DNA from 2 places in the Pedococcus sp. P2_E2 genome. Region 2 is predicted to be linked to the other one. Evidence: predicted binding sites of a transcription regulator. Region 2 holds the regulator's gene; the other holds the start of a gene.
The links. The regulator HrcA, encoded in region 2, represses chaperone genes, less so after heat shock. The targets are predictions, from matches to a motif close to TTNGCACTCGNNNNNNNCGAGTGCNAA.

Region 1: a site for HrcA is predicted at 2,791-2,817, ahead of groES (co-chaperone GroES). Genes of this name have one in related genera too.

Annotation. Positions count from the first base shown of each region.
Region 1 covers NZ_JBFUEM010000011.1:9,314-18,521, reverse strand. The annotation lists gene AC1DWR_RS18975 (VldE C-terminal domain-containing protein) at 1-474, opposite strand, end outside; gene AC1DWR_RS18970 (class I SAM-dependent methyltransferase) at 579-1,811, opposite strand; gene AC1DWR_RS18965 (GNAT family N-acetyltransferase) at 1,849-2,694, opposite strand; gene groES (co-chaperone GroES) at 3,016-3,309, shown strand; gene groL (chaperonin GroEL) at 3,414-5,033, shown strand; gene AC1DWR_RS18950 (PadR family transcriptional regulator) at 5,211-5,747, shown strand; gene AC1DWR_RS18945 (ABC transporter ATP-binding protein) at 5,744-6,490, shown strand; gene AC1DWR_RS18940 (FtsX-like permease family protein) at 6,487-7,935, shown strand; gene AC1DWR_RS18935 (RNA polymerase sigma factor) at 8,005-9,208, shown strand, end outside.
Region 2 covers NZ_JBFUEM010000006.1:157,063-166,270, reverse strand. The annotation lists gene AC1DWR_RS13990 (16S rRNA (uracil(1498)-N(3))-methyltransferase) at 1-67, opposite strand, end outside; gene dnaJ (molecular chaperone DnaJ) at 83-1,207, opposite strand; gene hrcA (heat-inducible transcriptional repressor HrcA) at 1,263-2,294, opposite strand; gene AC1DWR_RS13975 (DUF3097 domain-containing protein) at 2,443-3,327, shown strand; gene AC1DWR_RS13970 (DUF4870 domain-containing protein) at 3,514-4,002, shown strand; gene hemW (radical SAM family heme chaperone HemW) at 4,033-5,259, opposite strand; gene AC1DWR_RS13960 (tyrosine-protein phosphatase) at 5,528-6,322, shown strand; gene AC1DWR_RS13955 (hotdog fold domain-containing protein) at 6,368-6,838, opposite strand; gene lepA (translation elongation factor 4) at 6,883-8,718, opposite strand; gene AC1DWR_RS13945 (MFS transporter) at 8,809-9,208, opposite strand, start outside.

The DNA.
Region 1 (9,208 bases), on a different contig from region 2:
CCCGCCGAACGGCCCGGAGCCGGGGAACTGCTTCTTGACGGCGTTGATGACGGCAATCGCGTTCGGCGTCATGCCACCGACGTTGGACAGGCCCGCGCGTGAGGTGTTGCGCGAGACCGCCGTACTCGTGCGATCGGCCGTCGGGCTCGCGGAGGCCCGCGGCTTGCTGCGCGCGGCCGACTCGGCCTGCGCGGTGAACCCGATGACGCCGTAGCGGGTGACCCGGGCCGGTGCGGACACGGCCTGCGCCCGCGCCTCGACCGGGGGCCGAACCTGTGCGGACGTGAGCTCGAGGGTCGGGATCGACGCCGGGGCCGCGAAGGCGGTGGCCACGCCGAGAGCCGAGGCGGCGACGCCGAGACCCTTGAGCGCAGACCGGTGGCTGGGGCGTCGCCAGAGGCCAGACATGACCGCGGCGCGGCGGGTCCTGGTTGCTCGATGGCGGCCGGAGCCGGTGGTGTGAGGGGAAGGCATCGCGGTCGAGGATACGAGATGGTAACGGCGCAGGGCGAACTCCCGGCCATTTCGGGCACGGCTTGACCAGGGGTGCGTGCAGTTGCCTCCGGTTGCCGCGCCGGTCAGGCGGGTCGGACGATGATCGCGACCTGGTTGCTACGCACGCGGGTGAGGATCACGATCGCCTCGTTGTGCCCCTTCGCGGGCAGTCGCAGCTGTCGTCGCAGCAGGTCCGCGTCGACGCTGACGCCGCGCTTCTTGATGGTCAGCCGGTCGATGCCGTGGTCGCGGAGCCAGCCGCGCAACGCCTTGACGTTGAACGGCATCGCCTCCACCACGGCATACCGCTTGGCGAAGGGGACGTCGACGGACCGGCTCGACCCGACGTAGCCGACGCCGGCGTCCAGCTCGGCCCCGTCGGTCGCGGCCGTGAGTGCACCCACCAGACCGGCGCGCAGCACTGCCTTGTCAGGTTCGTAGAGCCAGCCACCCACGTCGGCGAGGTTCTGCAGCGGTGGAGCGGTGCCGTCCCCCTCTGCCTCGGTCACGACCACGGCTGGCCCGGCGTCGCGCAGCAGGGCGGCGGTGCGCCCACCAGTCCGCACCAGCGGTCCCCACCACACGACACACTCGACGACGTCGCCCTCCCAGGACGTCCACTGCGCCTCAGCGCCCGGAGGCAGGGCCGCGTGCGGGAAGCCGGGGCTCAGCTTGGCCCCGGTGGCCGGCAGTGCGCGGGCCACCTCCTGGACGGTGGGCCAGCTCGGCGAGATCTCGGCGAGGTTGAAGATCCTGCGGGTTCGGCCGCTCACGTCGGCGACGCCGGGCGTGCGTCGCGCCGGGTCGAGCCACGCCCCCACGCCGCGCGCCCCCTCACCAGCCGGCGCGGTGAACTCCTCCGCCAGCCCTTGGTATGCCGTGGAGTCCGGCCAGTGCCGCAGGTTCACCGCCGCGATCCCCGCGGTGACCTCGTCGGCGTCGATGGCCCTGACCCGCAGGTCGAGGCCCGCCATCGCCATGGCGTCCGAACCAATGCCGCACCCGAGGTCGTGCACCGTGTGGATGCCGGCGGCCCGGAAGCGCTGGGCATGCTGAGCGGCCACCGCCAGCCGGGTCGCCTGCTCGAGCCCATCGGAGGTGAGCACCATCCCGCGGGCGAACTCGCCGAACTTGTCCTGGGCCTTGGCTCGCAGCCGGGCCTGGTTCAGGGCAGCTGCGACGAGGTCCGGCTCGAACCCCGCGGTGCGCAGCCGGTGCTGCAGGCCCAAGGCGGCCGACTCGTCGTACGGCGGGAGGGACTGCAGCAGACCCCAGCCCTCGCCGGTGGTCAGCCGTCGCAGCAGGGCCAGATCCATGCCCGGCATTCTGTCGTACGCCCGGGCGGTGGGTGGACTACGGGCGTCGCCATTCGTAGGGGGTCGTGGTCGAGACCTTGAGGAAGCCGGAGCGCTCGAGGATCGGCCGGGAGAACTCGGTCGAGTCGCTGTTGATGTAGCGCTTGCCGTGGTCGATGGCCGAGCGTGCGCGCGCGGAGGTCAGGGCTCGGTAGATCCCCCGTCCGCGGAACTCGGGCAGGGTCGCGCCGCCCCAGATGCCGGCGAACTCGGTGCCGGCGACGGGCTCGAGCCGTCCGGCGCTGACGATCTGGCCGTCGTGCTCGGCCACCCACATCTCCATGTCGTCGCGGGTCCGCAGCCGGTGCAGGACCTGGTCCGCGTGGTCCTTGGCCTCCTTGGCGTCGTCGCCGAACACCTCCGCCTGCATGGAGCACATCGCCCGGATGTCGCCCTCGTCGGTCACCCGTCGGATGGCGACGCCGTCGGGCAGCGCGACGTCGACGGCGAGCAGGCGGGCCTCGCCGATCATGATCGACTCGGGTTCGTCGGGGGTGAAGCCGCGTGCGACCAGGGCCTCGTGCAGGCCGGGGGCGTGGTCGTGGCCCCGGGACTTCCACTCGACGGCCGTGATCTCGGGCATCGCCTCGTAGTGCGCGAGGGCCCCGTCCACAAGCTGTGCGACCGACTCCCTCGTGGCCGGACCGGCGTCGGTGTCGAGGGTGCGGTAGGTGATGAAGCCGTGCCCACCCATGAACGTCGCGAGCACGAGGGGGCCGAGCCGGGCGGTGGCCAGTGACGAGGGCACCTCACGCTCCTCGCGCAGCTGCTCGTCGTACGCTCGCAGCAGCACGGCGGACGTCTCGTCGGCGTTGTCGGCAGAGGTTTCGTGGGTGTCGGTCACGTGGCCGACACTGCCGCCCGCGGGCCCGACCAGGCAACTGGTTTGTCGGTCGCGCAGTCCTGCGTCGTCCGCTCGTGGCGAACGCGCCGCCAAACTCTGGCACTCGAGTTGACCGAGTGCTAACCGCGAGCCTAGATTTGCGTTGGCACTCCGGTTCGCCGAGTGCTAACGCAGCCAGTCGGTCGATCCCCGCGACGGCGACCGCCAGGCAGTGACTTCTGTGACAGAGCAACTTCTGTGCCAGAGCAAGCAGAGCACCACAGCACGACCAGCACCATCCACCTGTCCATCTTCGACATTCCCGAAGGGGAGGTCATCATCGTGTCGGTTTCCATCAAGCCGCTCGAAGACCGCATCGTCGTCAAGTCCGTCGAGGCCGAGCAGACCACCGCGTCTGGCCTCGTCATCCCGGACACCGCGAAGGAGAAGCCCCAGGAGGGCGAGGTCCTCGCGATCGGTCCCGGCCGGATCGACGACAACGGCAACCGCGTCCCGCTCGACGTCACCGTCGGCGACCGGGTCATCTACAGCAAGTACGGCGGCACCGAGATCAAGCACGGCGGCGAGGAGTACCTCATCCTCTCCGCCCGCGACGTCCTCGCCATCGTCGGCTGAGCATCCGCACCGCGTGAGTGACGTGCCCTGTATGCCGGCTTGCCGGCATACAGGGCACGTTGCCTTCAATCCCTCCTGAACCCGATTGCTAGAGAAGGACTTTCATGGCTAAGACGCTGGAGTTCAACGACTCCGCCCGCAAGTCGCTTGAGCGCGGAGTTGACGCGCTCGCGAACGCGGTCAAGGTGACGCTCGGCCCGAAGGGCCGCAACGTCGTCATCGACAAGAAGTGGGGCGCCCCCACGATCACCAACGACGGCGTGACCATCGCCCGCGAGATCGAGCTCGAGGACCCCTACGAGAACCTCGGCGCCCAGCTCGCGAAGGAGGTCGCCACCAAGACCAACGACATCGCTGGTGACGGCACCACGACGGCCACCGTGCTCGCCCAGGCCATGGTCAAGGAGGGCCTGCGCAACGTTGCCGCAGGTGCCGCCCCGGCCAGCCTGAAGCGCGGCATCGACGCAGCGGTCCAGGCAGTGAGCGCCAAGCTGCTCGAGACGGCTCGCGAGATCGAGGGCAAGGAAGAGATCGCCCAGGTCGCCGCGCTGTCCGCCCAGGACGAGACGATCGGGTCGACCATCGCCGAGGCGTTCGACAAGGTCGGCAAGGACGGTGTCATCACCGTCGAGGAGTCGTCGACGGCGACCACCGAGCTCGAGTTCACCGAAGGCATGCAGTTCGACAAGGGCTACATCTCGCCCTACTTCGTCTCCGACGCCGAGCGCATGGAGGCCGTGGTCGAGGACGCCTACATCCTCATCAACCAGGGCAAGATCTCGGCCATCGCCGACGTCCTGCCGGTGCTGGAGAAGGTCATCAAGACCGGCAAGCCGCTGCTGATCATCGCCGAGGACATCGACGGCGAAGCGCTGTCGACCCTCGTCGTCAACAAGATCCGCGGCACGTTCAACGTGGTCGCGGTCAAGGCCCCCGGCTTCGGCGACCGTCGCAAGGCGATGCTGCAGGACATGGCGACCCTCACCGGTGGCCAGGTCATCTCCGAGGAGGTCGGCCTCAAGCTCGACCAGGCTGACCTGGACGTGCTGGGCCAGGCCCGTCGCGTCGTCGTCACCAAGGACAACACCACGATCATCGACGGCGCCGGCAAGCCCGACGACGTCACCGGCCGGGTCAACCAGCTCAAGGCCGAGATCGAGCGCACCGACTCCGACTGGGACCGCGAGAAGCTCCAGGAGCGCCTCGCCAAGCTCGCCGGTGGGGTCTGCGTCATCAAGGTGGGTGCCCACACTGAGGTGGAGCTCAAGGAGAAGAAGCACCGCATCGAGGACGCCATCTCGGCGACCCGCGCGGCCATCGAGGAGGGCATCGTCGCCGGTGGCGGCTCCGCCCTCGTCCACGCCTCCACCGTCATCGACGACCTCGACCTCGAGGGCGACGAGGCGACCGGTGCGCTCATCGTCAAGAAGGCCTCGGCCGAGCCGCTGCGCTGGATCGCCGAGAACGCCGGCATGGAGGGCTACGTCGCCGTCTCCAAGGTGCGCGAGCTCAGCCCGGGCAACGGCCTCAACGCCGCGACCGGTGAGTACGGCGACCTGATCAAGGCCGGCGTCATCGACCCGGTCAAGGTCACCCGCTCCGCGCTGGTCAACGCCGCCTCGATCGCGTCGATGGTGCTCACCACCGACACGCTCGTCGTGGAGAAGAAGGAAGACGAGGACGGCCAGGGCGCCGGCGGCCACGGTCACGGCCACGGTCACTGACCGGGCGCAGCAGGTCGTTCAGGACTGACGACGCGCGGCGCTGAGCTGCGTGGCATACCTCACGAAGGCCCGTCCCCACTGCGGGGGCGGGCCTTCGTCGTGCGCTGACCCGCGTTGACCACGCGGATGCAGCCGAAGTGCTTGCGCTCACTATTCATGTAGTGAATAGTGAGCGTCATGTCGACAGGTCACGTCATCCTCGGGCTGCTGCGCAGGGGGCAGCGGCACGGGTATGACCTGAAGCGAGAGCACGACCAGCGCTTCCCGCAGGCCAAACCCATCGCCTTCGGAGTGGTCTACTCGACGCTGGACCGGCTGCACCGCCGCGGGCTCGTCGAGCCACGCGGGGTGCAGCGGGTCGACGGGCCCGATCGGATGGTCTTCGAGATCACCGAAGCGGGATCCGAGGAGCTGCGGTCGTGGCTCGCATCGACCGATGAGCCGTCCGAGCACGTCGCCAACCCGTTCGAGCTCAAGGTGACGATCGCGCTGCTGCTCGGCGACGAGGCAGGGGCGTCGGCGTTCCTGCGGGCCCAGCGGTCCGCACACCTGGCCCGGATGCGGGCCTTCACGGCTGCCAAGTCGGCCCGGGACTCGTCGCTGCACGAGGTCCTGGCCGCCGACTACGCCCTCGCGCACCTGGATGCAGACCTGAAGTGGATGGACGCGGCACTCCAGCGCGTCGGCACTCTGAGAGAGGAAATCGGGGTATGAACAAGGGGACCGTGGTCAAGGCGCGAGGTCTGACGCTGGCCTACGGGCTGACGCCGGCGCTGCGGGGGATCGACCTGGACGTGCGGCACGGGGAGATCCTGGCGGTGACCGGGCCTTCGGGATCAGGGAAGTCGTCGCTCCTCCTGTGCCTGGCCGGTGTGCTGGCTCCCGATGCCGGCACGGTGGAGTTCGGCGAGCGGGTCATCAGTGCCGAGAGCGAGGCTGTCCGCTCCCGCCTGCGACGTGAGCAGTTCGGCGTGCTGTTCCAGTTCGGGCAGCTGGTCGAGGAGCTGCCTGCGGTCGAGAACGTGGCACTCCCGCTCCTGCTCGGCGGGATGAAGCGGGCCGAGGCGTTCGACCGGGCGCAGTCCTGGTTGCACCGGTTCGGCGTCGGGGACCAGGCCGACCACCGGCCCGGGCAGATGTCGGGCGGGCAAGCCCAACGGGTGGCCGTGGCCAGGGCCATGGTCACCGAGCCGGCTGTCCTCTTCGCCGACGAACCGACCGGGGCCCTCGACTCGATGGCTGCCGAGCAGGTCATGACTGCCATTGCCGAGACCGCGCGGGAGACGGGCACCACCGTCGTGCTGGTCTCGCACGAGGCTCGTGTCGCGGCTTACGGCGACCGTGACATCGAGGTGCGCGACGGCCGGCTCTCCGGCGGCCTCGGCGTCAACGGTGCGGTGCTTGGTTCCGCGGCGTCGGCGTCGGCTTCGGCCTCGAGCCCGCGGGCCGGCTCATGACCCTCCTCCAGGCCTTGAGGTTCGCGCTGACGGGTGGGCGCGTCGACCGGCTGCGCCTCGCGATCACGGCGCTCGGCGCCGCCTTCACCGCCTTCATCCTGCTCACTGCGGCAGTTGTGGTGTCGGTCCCGGAAGGGCGGGCTTACCGCGTCGAGGTGCTCAACGACTCCGGACTGCACGCAGGGGTCGTCACCGCGCTCGTCCTCCTCAGCCTGCCTGCGTTCGTGCTCACCGGCCTCGGGGTGCGCGTCGGGTCACCCCGGCGGGACCGGCGCCTCGCGGCGTTCCGCCTGGCGGGTATGACGCCCGGCGAGGCCCGTCGCGTGGTCTCGTGGGAGACGGGGATCGCTGCGGCAGGGGGCTCGGCCCTCGCTGCTTCGGCCTTCCTGGTGGCCAGGTTGGTGCTCCGTGCCCCGAAGCCGTTCACCGCATCGGTCCGGGGCCCGGATGGTTCTCCTCGGCAGGTGCTCGTGGCCCCCGGTCCGGCCCTGCCGGTGGACGTCTGGCCGCACTGGTGGGCCGCCGCGATCTCGCTGCTCCTCGTGCCGGTCGGGGCCGTGCTGCTCAGCCGCCTGGCGCTACGTCGGGTCGCGCTGACGCCGTTCGGTGTCGTCCGCCAGGTCCGACGTCGCCCACCCGCAGCTCTCCCCGTCGTGGCGCTGGTCCTTGCCTCTGCGGCCTTCGCAGCCTGGCCGAGCATCCTCGGGCGGCTGGAGCTGCTGGAGCACCGGTCGCTGTCCACGTGGCCGCCGATGGTCCTGGTCGTCGTCATCCTGGTCGCTCTGCTGTTCGGCAGCGCGTCCGTGTCACACCTGCTCGGCCGGGTGCTGGCCGCGCGCCCGACTTCCGTCGCCGCACTGATCGCGGCGCGGCGGATGGTGGCCGACCCGTGGTCTGCGAGCCGGGCGACGGCCAGTGTGATCCTGGCGGTGCTCTTCGGCGCGGGTGCCGCCGCCTTCACGATGGAGGCAAACCTGCAGCGACCGGACACAGCCTTCTTCGCGAGCACGTTCGACGTCATCTCCGTCGTTGTCGGGGTCGCGCTGCTGCTCGGGGCCGCCGGCCTGCTGGTGATCCAGCTGGAGTCGATGATGCTGCGTCGCAGGGCGCTCGCGGCACTGGCCGTTGCCGGTGTGCCACGGTCGATGCTCGTCCGCGCCCACCTCATCGAGACGCTGCTGCCCGTGGTGCCCATGGTCGTGCTGGCTGCGGCGGTCGGGACCGTGGCGATGCGCGGTTTCACCGGCGGCGGGCGCCTCGAGGTCGCGAACGACGACTCGGGCAACTGGGACCTCGGCACCCACTTCGTGCCGATCCCCGTGGCGTGGGCCGACCTGGCCATGTTCGTCGGTGGCGCGGTGGGAGCCGTGCTGGTCGCCACGCTGGTGGGCGCCGCCACGATTGGCTCGTCGATGCACGCCAGGGAGCTGCGCGCCACCACCTGAGGGCTCGCCGCGACCTGGGCTCCGCGGCATACGATGCGGGAAGAGGGGTGGCGCAGAGCGAGGTGGCCCATGGCGGATCGGTTCGCCGAACCCCCCAGCTTCGACGAGTACGTCGTGGCCCGGGGCGCCGACCTGCTGCGGACCGCGTGGCTGCTGGTTGGCGACGAGAGGGGCGCCGAGTCCCTCGTCCGCGCCACGCTCGCGCGCAGCTGGCCGCAGTGGCACCACCTGTCCGAGGTAGGTGCAGGGTCCTACGACGCCGAGCTGCGCAAGTCACTGATGGCGAGCTACCTGCGGCCGCAGCTGCGTCGTCGCAGTCACGACGAGCCCGAGGGTTCCGCGGGGCCGCGAAACGCAGCTTCGCCCCCACCCACGAAGGCGGCCGTGCTCGCCGCCCTCGCCGGGTTGTCCCGTCGTGAACGCGCGACGCTCGTGCTGTGGTCCTTCGACGGCCTCAGCGAGGCCCAGATCGCCGATGCCCTCGACGACGGCGTCGCCGCGGTGCACCGCCACCGCCTGCACGCCATGGCGACCGTCGGCGCGCTCCTCGCCCTCGACGAGGAGGGTCTGCGTGCCCTCCTGGCAGGCCTGCCGCCGCAGGACCCGTCGATCAACGGGCTCCTCCAACCGCCGAGGTCGTATGCCGGGTGGCTGCGTGGTGCGCGCGGGTGGGCGTTCGCCGTGGCCGGCCTGGCGGTGGTGGCCCTTGTCGGGGGAGTCGTCTCGCGAGGTGGCGACGGTGGGCTCCCGACTCCGCCGACGCCACCACCGGCGGCCCTGAGCTGCCGGACGACCTTCGGTCCGCCGACCCCGCCCGTCGTGCGCAGCCAGCCGCTCAGCATCACCGTCGCGGCCGTGCTCGTCTGCGCCCAGACCGACGAGGGGTCCGTCTGGGCAGGCTCACTGCCGCCCGATGCCCCGGTCAGCATTCCGCTCGCCGTCGACGCACTGACCCTGCAGCCGCGCACCAGCGGAGCCGAGTGCGCGGACCTGCCTCAGGGGCCAGCCTTCCGGATGGTGTTGCAGGGCAAGGACGGCATCATGACGACCTACGCCAACGAAGGTCTCGCCTGCAACGGCTGGCCGGCCCTGGCGAGCTACTACGTCGCGCTGGCGGAGCAGTCGGCCGAGGAAGGACCGGGGCCCGGCGACACCGGCGCCGTCTTCCTCGGGTGCCCGTCGATCTTGGGGAGGACCCGCTCGGCGCCGGGCGTCGCCCCACCGAGCCTGCCGCGGGGGACCGTGCTGAAGGCGGCCACTGCCTGCCTGCACC
Region 2 (9,208 bases):
CCACGCGCGTGCCCGCGGCAGCCTCGGCGAGGACGGCTGGTTCGACGAGGAACAGCGGCAGGGTCACGTCGGGCGGACCTGGCTACTTGGCCTTGAAGGCGTCGCGGAGCTTGCCGAACAGCCCAGGGTGGGCCGGGGACAACCGCCCTGCCGGGTGCTCCTCACCGCGTAGCGTGGCCAGCTGGCGAAGGAGCTCCTCCTGCTGCTCGTCCAAGCGGGTCGGGGTCTGCACGTTGGCGTGGATGATGAGGTCGCCGCGGCCGGTGCCGCGCAGGTGCGTGACCCCGAGGCCACGCAGCGTCATGGCGTCGCCGGGCTGCGTGCCGGCCTTGATCTCGAGCTCGTTGCTGCCGTCGAACGTGTCGAGCTTGACGGTGGTGCCGAGAGCGGCGGCGGTCATGGGCAGCTCGACGGTGCAGTGCAGGTCGTCCCCACGCCGCTGGAAGGTCTGGTGGGGGCGCACCGCCACCTCGACGTAGAGGTCGCCGGCGGGGCCCCCGCCCTGGCCGACCTCACCCTCGCCTGCGAGCTGGATGCGGGTGCCGGTGTCCACTCCGGCAGGCACCTTGATCTTGAGGGTTCGGCGGGTGCGGACCCGGCCGTCACCGGAGCACTCGAAGCACGGGCTGACGAGCACCTCGCCGTAGCCCTGGCAGGTGACGCAGGGACGGGTCGTCATCACCTGGCCGAGGAAGGAGCGCTGGACCTGCTGGATCTCACCGCGACCGCCGCACACGTCACACGTGCGGCGAGCGGTGCCCGGCTGGGCACCGTCACCGTGACAGGTGGAGCAGACCACGGCCGTCTCGATGGCGAGCTCCTTCTCGGCACCGAACACGGCGTCGCCGAGGTCGATGTCGAGCCGGATGAGGGCGTCCTGGCCACGTCGCTGCCGCGACAGCGGACCCCGCTGTGCCTGACCTGCCCCGGCGCCGAAGAAGGCGTCCATGATGTCGCTGAAGGAGAACCCCTGCCCGAACCCGGCAGCGCCGCCGGCATAGGGGTCCGACCCCATGTCGTAGGACCGGCGCTTGTCGGCGTCGGAGAGCACGTCATAGGCCTGCGACACCTTCTTGAACTGCTCCTCCGCCTCCGGGCTCGGGTTGACGTCCGGGTGCAGCGTGCGGGCCTTCTTGCGGTAGGCGCGCTTGATGTCGTCGGGGCTGGCGTCCCGGGACACACCCAGGTCCTGGTAGTAGTCGTTCAACGAATGTCCTTGGTGTCACCGGGGTGACGGTCGGTGGTACGAGGTCGGACGCGCGTCACTGCGCGAGGATTCGGGAGACGTAGGTCGCCACGGCCCGCACCGACGCCATCGTCGTGGGGTAGTCCATCCGGGTGGGGCCGAGGACGCCGAGACCGGCGACGAGCTCTGAGCCCGAGCCGTACTCGGTCGAGACGACCGAGGTCGACTGGAGCCCGGCGAACGGGTTCTCGTGGCCGATGCGCACCGAGACCGTGTCGGAGGTCTCGCGCGCGGTGCCCAGCAGCTTGAGCAGCACGACGTGCTGTTCGAGGGCCTCGAGGACCGGGCCGATGCTGAGCGGGAAGTCTGTGCCGACGCGCGCGAGGTTCGCCGTACCCGCGAGGACGACACGCTCCTCGCGCTCCTCGACGAGGGCGTCGTCGAGGGACCGCACGACGGCCCGCACCAGGTCACGGTCGCCCGGCTCGAACTCGTCGGCGAGGCTGGCCAGGGACGCCGCGGCGTCGACCAGCCGCTGCCCGACGGCGCGCGCGTTGACCTTGACCCGGACGAGCCCGAGGGTCGCCTCGCCGTCCTTGCTGGACAGGTCGTGGCTCGTCTCGATGATGCGTTGCTCGACGCGGCCGGTGTTGACGATGAGCACGACCATCAGGCGGGTCGGGCCCATCGCGACGAACTCGATGTGCCGCACTGTCGACCGGGTCAGCGACGGGTACTGCATGACGGCGACCTGCCGCGTCAGTGAGGCAAGCAGTCGGACCGTCCGGTCCACCACGTCGTCGAGGTCGACGGCGCCCTCGAGGAACTGGGCGATGGCGGCCCGCTCGGCCGCCGTCATGGGCTTGACCGAGCTCAACCGGTCGACGAACAGGCGGTAGCCGGCGTCGGTCGGCACCCGCCCGGCGCTGGTGTGCGGAGCCGCGATCAGGCCCTCTTCCTCCAGCGCCGCCATGTCGTTGCGCACGGTCGCGGCCGAGACCCCCAGCTGGTGCCGGTCCAGCAGGGCCTTGGAACCCACCGGCTCAGAGGTCTGGACGTAGTCCTGCACGATCGCGCGCAACACTGCGAGTCGACGTTCTTCACTCATCAGGCACCTCCTTCGACCGATCTGGCCCCGCTACGGACAGGCTGGCACTCAGGCTCAGCGAGTGCCAAGTCTACGTTGTTCCCGTGTCCTGACCGCACGGGCGGCGCGCCCGCGCAGCCAAGGCCCCGGGGCGGCATACCCTGCGTCGGTGTCCGACCGCTATGGCTCCGATGTCCTGTCCGGTGACTGGAAGGTCCCCCCGCGGGGCCGTTCCCGCGAGGTGGAGGCCGAGACCGGCCTGGTCGTCGAGGACGTCGAGACCGGCTGGTGCGGTGCGGTGGTCCGGGTCGAGAAGGCCGGCGGGATGCGCGTCGTGCACCTCGAGGACCGACGTGGCCGCACGAAGGGTTTCCCGATGGGTCCGGGTTTCCTGCTCGACGGCTCCCCCGTCATCCTGACGCCGCCCACTGCCGCGGCCCGTGCCCTGCTGGCCGACGCACGCGCCCTCGCCTCGCGCACCGCCTCCGGCTCACGGGCCGTCCACGGAGCGACCGCCCGGGTGGCCAGCGGCTCGCGGATCTTCGTCGAGGGCCGGCACGACGCCGAGCTGGTCGAGAAGGTCTGGGGCGCCGACCTGCGGGTCGAGGGCGTCGTCGTGGAGCTGCTCGACGGCGTGGACGACCTGGTCGCGGCGATCGCGGACTTCCAACCCGGCCCCGGCCGCCGGATGGGAGTCCTCGTCGACCACCTGCTGCCGGGCACCAAGGAGCACCGGGTGGTGCAGGACGCCGCGCGGGGACCGTATGCCGCGCACGTGCGTGTGCTGGGGCACCCGTACGTCGACGTGTGGCAGAGCGTGCGCCCGGAGCGGCTCGGGCTGTCGCAGTGGCCCGTCATCCCCCGTGGCCAGTCCTGGAAGCACGGCATCTGCGCGCACCTGGGCTGGGCGCACCACGACCAGGCCGACATCGCGCGGGCGTGGAAGCAGATCCTCGGGACCGTGCGCTCCTACGCCGACCTCGAGCCGACCCTGCTGGCCAGCGTCGAGGAGCTCATCGACTTCGTGACGGAGTCACGAGATGTCACAGGGTGACGGAGTCACGAGATGTCACAGGGTGAGCGAGCCGGGACACTGACGTCCTCGGCGACCCTTCCTCGGGGTCGACCCTGACCTGTCCCTGAACCTCCCCTGTCTACACCCCGAAAGGTGGACTTTCGGAGGTCGTCGTGCGTTTCACTGGGTGCAGACACCACGCAGACCCTCACCACGGAGAGACCCATGACCGACCAACCAGAGCAGCCGCAGTCGCAGGTGCCCCCACAGGCGCCCCCCGGCTACCAGCCGACGCCGCACCAGCCACAGGACCAGCCACAGGACCGGCCGCCGACCCAGCCCCCGCCGGCGGCCTACGGCGTGGCTCCCCGGCCGATGTCGCCCCAGGACGAGAAGACCTGGGCGACCCTCGTCCACATCGCCCCGTTCGTCGCGGCCATGGTGGGCTTCCCGTTCCTCGGCCCGCTCATCGTCTTCCTCGTGTTCAAGGACCGCGGGCCGTTCATCCGGTTCCACGCCGCGCAGGCGCTCAACTTCCAGATCGTCATCACGATCGCGCTGTGGGTCTTCGGGCTCCTCTCGTTCGTGCTGATCGGGATCCCCTTCTTCATCGCCACGGGCATCGCCTGGGTGGTCTTCTCGATCATCGCCGCGGTCAAGGCCAACCACGGCGAGTGGTACCGCTACCCCCTCACGCCCGAGCTGGTGAGGTGACCGAATAGCGGTCCGCGCAGTCCCAGGAAGTCAGCGCAGTCCCAGGAGCCGTCGCACGACGGTGTCCGCCAGCAAGCGGCCCTGCCTCGTCAGCACCACCCGCTGACGGCGCAGGGCCGCCTGCGCGTCCACGAGGCCGTCGGCGATCAGGCCGGCGACGGCGAGGCGCCCGTCGTCACGCAGGTCCGCGATCGGCAGACCGTCCACGAGCCGCACGCCGAGCAGCACTCGCTCGTCGTACCGCTGCTCGTCGGTCAGCGTCTCCCGCCCGTGAGCCGGGCTGAGCCCCTCGGCGACGCGGGCGGCATACGCGTTGGGGTGCTTGACGTTCCACCACCGCACTCCGCCCACATGGCTGTGGGCGCCCGGCCCGATCCCCCACCAGTTGCCGTCGGCCCAGTAGCCCTCGTTGTGGCGGCACCGCGCCTCCTCGCGCCGGGCCCAGTTGCTCACCTCGTACCAGGTGTAGCCCGCCGCGGCGAGGTGCTCGTCGGCGATCTCGTACTTGGCCGCCTCGTCGTCGTCTTCAGGAGCGGGCACCTGTCCGCGCCGTACCTGGGCCGCCAGCTTGGTGCCCTCCTCGACCACCAGGGCGTAGGCCGAGATGTGGTCGGGCTCCAGCGAGCTCGCCACAGCCAGGCTGGTCCGCCAGTCGTCGAGGGACTCGCCCGGGGTGCCGTAGATGAGGTCGAGGCTGACCTGGAGCCCGGCGGCGCGGGCGGCGTCGACCGCGCGTTCGACGTTGGCCGGGTCGTGGGTGCGCTCGAGGGTCTGCAGGACGTGCGGCACCGCCGACTGCATTCCGAGCGACACCCGGGTGAACCCTGCTTCGGCGAGGACGGCGAGCCCCGCGGGAGTCACCGAGTCGGGGTTGGCCTCGGTGGTCACCTCGGCGCCAGGAGCCAGCCCGAAACGGTCCCGTATGCCGTGCAGCATCCGGGCGAGGTCCTCCGCGGCCAGCATCGTCGGGGTCCCGCCGCCGACGAACACCGTGTCGACGGTCGGCACCTCGCCGAGCACGTCGACCGCGAACACCAGCTCACGCAGTGCGGCGTCCGCGAACGTGCCGATGCTGGCTCCGTCGACGCCGAGCTCGGTCAGCGTGTAGGTGTTGAAGTCGCAGTAGCCGCAGCGCACCGAGCAGAACGGTACGTGCAGGTAGATGCCGAACGGACGGTCCCCGAGAGCCTGGAGCGATGCCTCTGGGAGGAGCCCGTCCGACGGCGCGGGGTCACCGTCGGGCAGGGCGCTGGGCATGGCTCCATCCTCGCAGGCGACTCCCGCAGCCCGGACACGGCGTGTCTTGGGGACACGCCGGAGTGGACTCGAAATGGCCCCCGAAAGTCCCAGAAATTTCCGCTGAACCACTTGTGGCGCAGTCGTCCCTGGATTAGAAATAACCCACGCAATCGCTTCGGCGAGAGCGTCGATCAGGACCTCGGTCCTGACCGTCGAAGGCCTCGGAAACTCATACTTTCCGAGGCCTTCACCTATGTCCGGGATGCTCACGCGTAGGGTCGAGCAGGTGACCACCCCTCTCTGGATCGACCTCGACGGCGTCGTCAACATGCGTGATGTCGGAGGCCTTCCGACCACCGACGGTGGCCACGTCGCCACCGGACGACTGCTGCGGTCGGACAACCTCCAGGACCTCACCGACGCCGACATCGACGACCTCGTGGAGCGCATCGGCGTCACCGACATCGTCGACCTGCGCAGCAACGTCGAGGTGCAGATCGAGGGCCCGGGGCCGTTGCGTGCCCGGGACCTCACGCACCACCACCACTCACTCTTCCGCGACGACGTCCGGGAGGTGACGGCGGCGGAGGCGCTGGTCCTCCCCTGGTCCAAGGCTGCCCAGGCCGCTGCCGACGCCGAGCCGCGTCTCGACGACGACTACTGGGCCAGCCACTACCTCGGCTACCTCGCCCACCGGCCGGACTCGGTCAGCGCTGCCCTGCAGGTCGTCTCGCGCAGCCGCGGCGCGACGATCGTGCACTGTGCCGCAGGCAAGGACCGTACGGGCACCGTCGTGGGTCTGGCCCTGTCCGTGGCTGGCGTGAGCGACGAGGACGTCGTCGCCGACTACGTCGCCACGGGTGAGCGGATCGAGCGGGTCGTGGCCAGGTTGATGGCTCGCCCCGCCTACGGCGAGGTCCTGGCGGGACAGCCGATGGACCACCACCGTCCCAAGCCGGAGACGATGGAGCGGATCCTCAGCGTGCTGACCGAGCGCTACGGCGGCGCCAGCGGCTGGCTGCGCGCGCAGGGCTGGAGCGAGGACGAGGTGGACGCCCTGCGCGCGAGCCTGCGGGCCTGACCCGGCCCCGCGGCATACCGGGTCGTGGCGCTCGCCTGCGGCGGCTCACCGAGCCGGTTTGTCGGTGACCCAGAGGCGGATGGTGCCCTGCACGACGGGGGTGCCGTCCCCGCGGACTCCCTTGACCCGCACCGGGATCTCCACGTCGCCTTCGCGCGCCCAGTCGGCCGGGTCCGTCTCGGCGACGCAGGTGATGTCGGTGGTCGCCTTGGCGGTGTACTCCACCTCCATGCCCTTGGGGATCCACCGGCGCGTCGGCGGGATGGTCGCCTCCGCGAGGGCGCCCATGGCCGCCTCGAGGCCGTTGCAGATCGCGATGACGTGGACGGTGCCGATGTGGTTCTGCACGCGGTGACGCTTCTTGATGGTCAGCTCGGCACGGTTGGGTCCCAGCTCGACGAACCGGGGACGTGCGGTGCGGAAGTAGGGCGCAGCCTGTTCGAAGACGAGCGAGAAGAGACGCTTGCCCTGCGGGTATGCCGTGAGGCGCCGGTACATCGCGTAGGTGTCGACCATGCGCTGATGTTACCGGACGGTAACACCGCGAAACGGCGAAGCGGCTACTTCTTCGTGACTGCGTCGTTGGACAACGCGGCGATGAAGGCCTCGGGCGGCACCTCGACGCTGCCGATGTTCTTCATCCGCTTCTTGCCGGCCTTCTGCTTCTCGAGCAGCTTGCGCTTGCGGCTGATGTCGCCGCCGTAGCACTTGGCGAGGACGTCCTTGCGGATCGCGCGGATGTTCTCGCGGGCGATGATGCGTGAGCCGATCGCAGCCTGGATGGGCACCTCGAACTGCTGGCGCGGGATGAGGTCCTTGAGCTTGCCGGCCATCATCACGCCGTAGGCGTAGGCCTTGTCCTTGTGGACGATCGAGCTGAAGGCGTCGACCGTCTCCCCCTGGAGCATGATGTCGACCTTGACCAGGTCGGCCACCTGGTCACCGTCGGGTTCGTAGTCGAGCGAGGCGTAGCCACGGGTGCGCGACTTGAGCTGGTCGAAGAAGTCGAAGACGATCTCGGCGAGCGGGAGCGTGTAGCGCATCTCGACGCGCTCCTCGGAGAGGTAGTCCATGCCGCGCAGGGTGCCGCGCTTCTGCTGGCACAGCTCCATGATCGCGCCGATGAACTCGCTCGGTGCCAGCACCGTGGCGCGCACGATCGGCTCGGTGACCGAGCTGACCTTGCCGTAGGGGAACTCGCTCGGGTTGGTGACCGTGAGCACCTTGCCGTCGTCCATCGTCACGTCGTAGACGACGTTGGGCAGCGTCGAGATGAGGTCGAGATCGAACTCGCGCTCGAGCCGCTCGCGCACGATCTCGAGGTGCAGCATGCCGAGGAAGCCGATGCGGAAGCCGAAGCCCAGTGCGGCGGACGTCTCGGGCTCGTAGACCAGCGCGGCGTCGTTGAGCTTGAGCTTGTCGAGGGCGTCGCGCAGGTCGGGGTAGTCCGACCCGTCGATCGGGTAGAGACCCGAGAACACCATCGGCTTGGGGTCGCGGTAGCCGCCGAGCGCCTCCTTGGCGGGCTTGGCCGCGTTGGTGACGGTGTCGCCGACCTTGGACTGGCGCACGTCCTTCACGCCGGTGATGAGGTAGCCGACCTCCCCCACGCCCAGCCCCTTGGCCGGAGTGGGCTCGGGCGAGCTGACCCCGATCTCGAGCAGCTCGTGGGTGGCCTTGGTGGACATCATCGCGATCTTCTCGCGGGGGTTGAGGTTGCCGTCGATGACCCGGACGTAGGTGACCACACCGCGGTAGGTGTCGTAGACCGAGTCGAAGATCATCGCGCGGGCGGGCGCGTCCGCGTCACCCGTGGGCGGCGGCAGCTGCCTGACGATCTCGTTGAGCAGGGGTTCGACGCCCACACCGGTCTTGCCCGAGACGAGCAGGCAGTCCTCCGGCTCGCAGCCGATCAGGCCGGCCAGCTCCTCGGCGAACTTCTCCGGCTGCGCCGCGGGCAGGTCGATCTTGTTGAGCACCGGGATGATCGCGAGGTCGTTCTCCATGGCGAGGTAGAGGTTCGCCAGCGTCTGGGCCTCGATGCCCTGGGCAGCGTCGACGAGCAGGACCGCGCCCTCGCACGCGGCGAGCGACCGCGACACCTCGTAGGTGAAGTCGACGTGCCCGGGGGTGTCGATCATGTTGAGCGCGTAGGTCGTCCCGTCGAGCTCCCACGGCATGCGGACGGCCTGCGACTTGATCGTGATGCCGCGCTCGCGCTCGATGTCCATCTTGTCGAGGTACTGCGCGCGCATGTCGCGGCCGTCGACGACGCCGGTGACCTGGAGCATCCGGTCGGCCAGCGTCGACTTGCCGTGGTCGATGTGGGCGATGATGCTGAAGTTCCGGATCAGGTCCGGCGGCGTTGCGTGCGGCTGCAGCGCGGTGCGGGCCATCGGGGACACGGGTGCTTCAAACCTCACGGGGCATCGGGAGAACGGAACGGCCCATCCTCCCATGCAACGGGGTATGCCGGTGACGCGCCGTCAGCTCGTGGCTGCCGGCGCGCCTGTCCTCGCCGCCTGGCTCGACTGGCGCCGGTTGGTCGATCGCTGCAGGAGGGCCGACCACAGGGCGATGCCGATCCCGGCCACGGCCAGCATGCCGCCGACCCTGGACGGCCATTCGTAGCCCAGACCCGCCGAGAGCACGATCGACCCGAGCCAGGCCCCGAGGGCGTTGGCGATGTTGAGGGTCGAGTGGTTGAGGGCGGCCGCGAGGGCCTGGCCCTCGTGGGCGACGTCCATCAGCCGGGTCTGCAGCATCGGGACGAGGATGCTGGGCAGCAGCCCGAGCACGAAGACGGCGATCAGGCCGGACCACTTCGCCGCCTGAACGGCCGGGCCGAACAGGAACAGCATGACGGCGATCGCCACCAGGAGGACG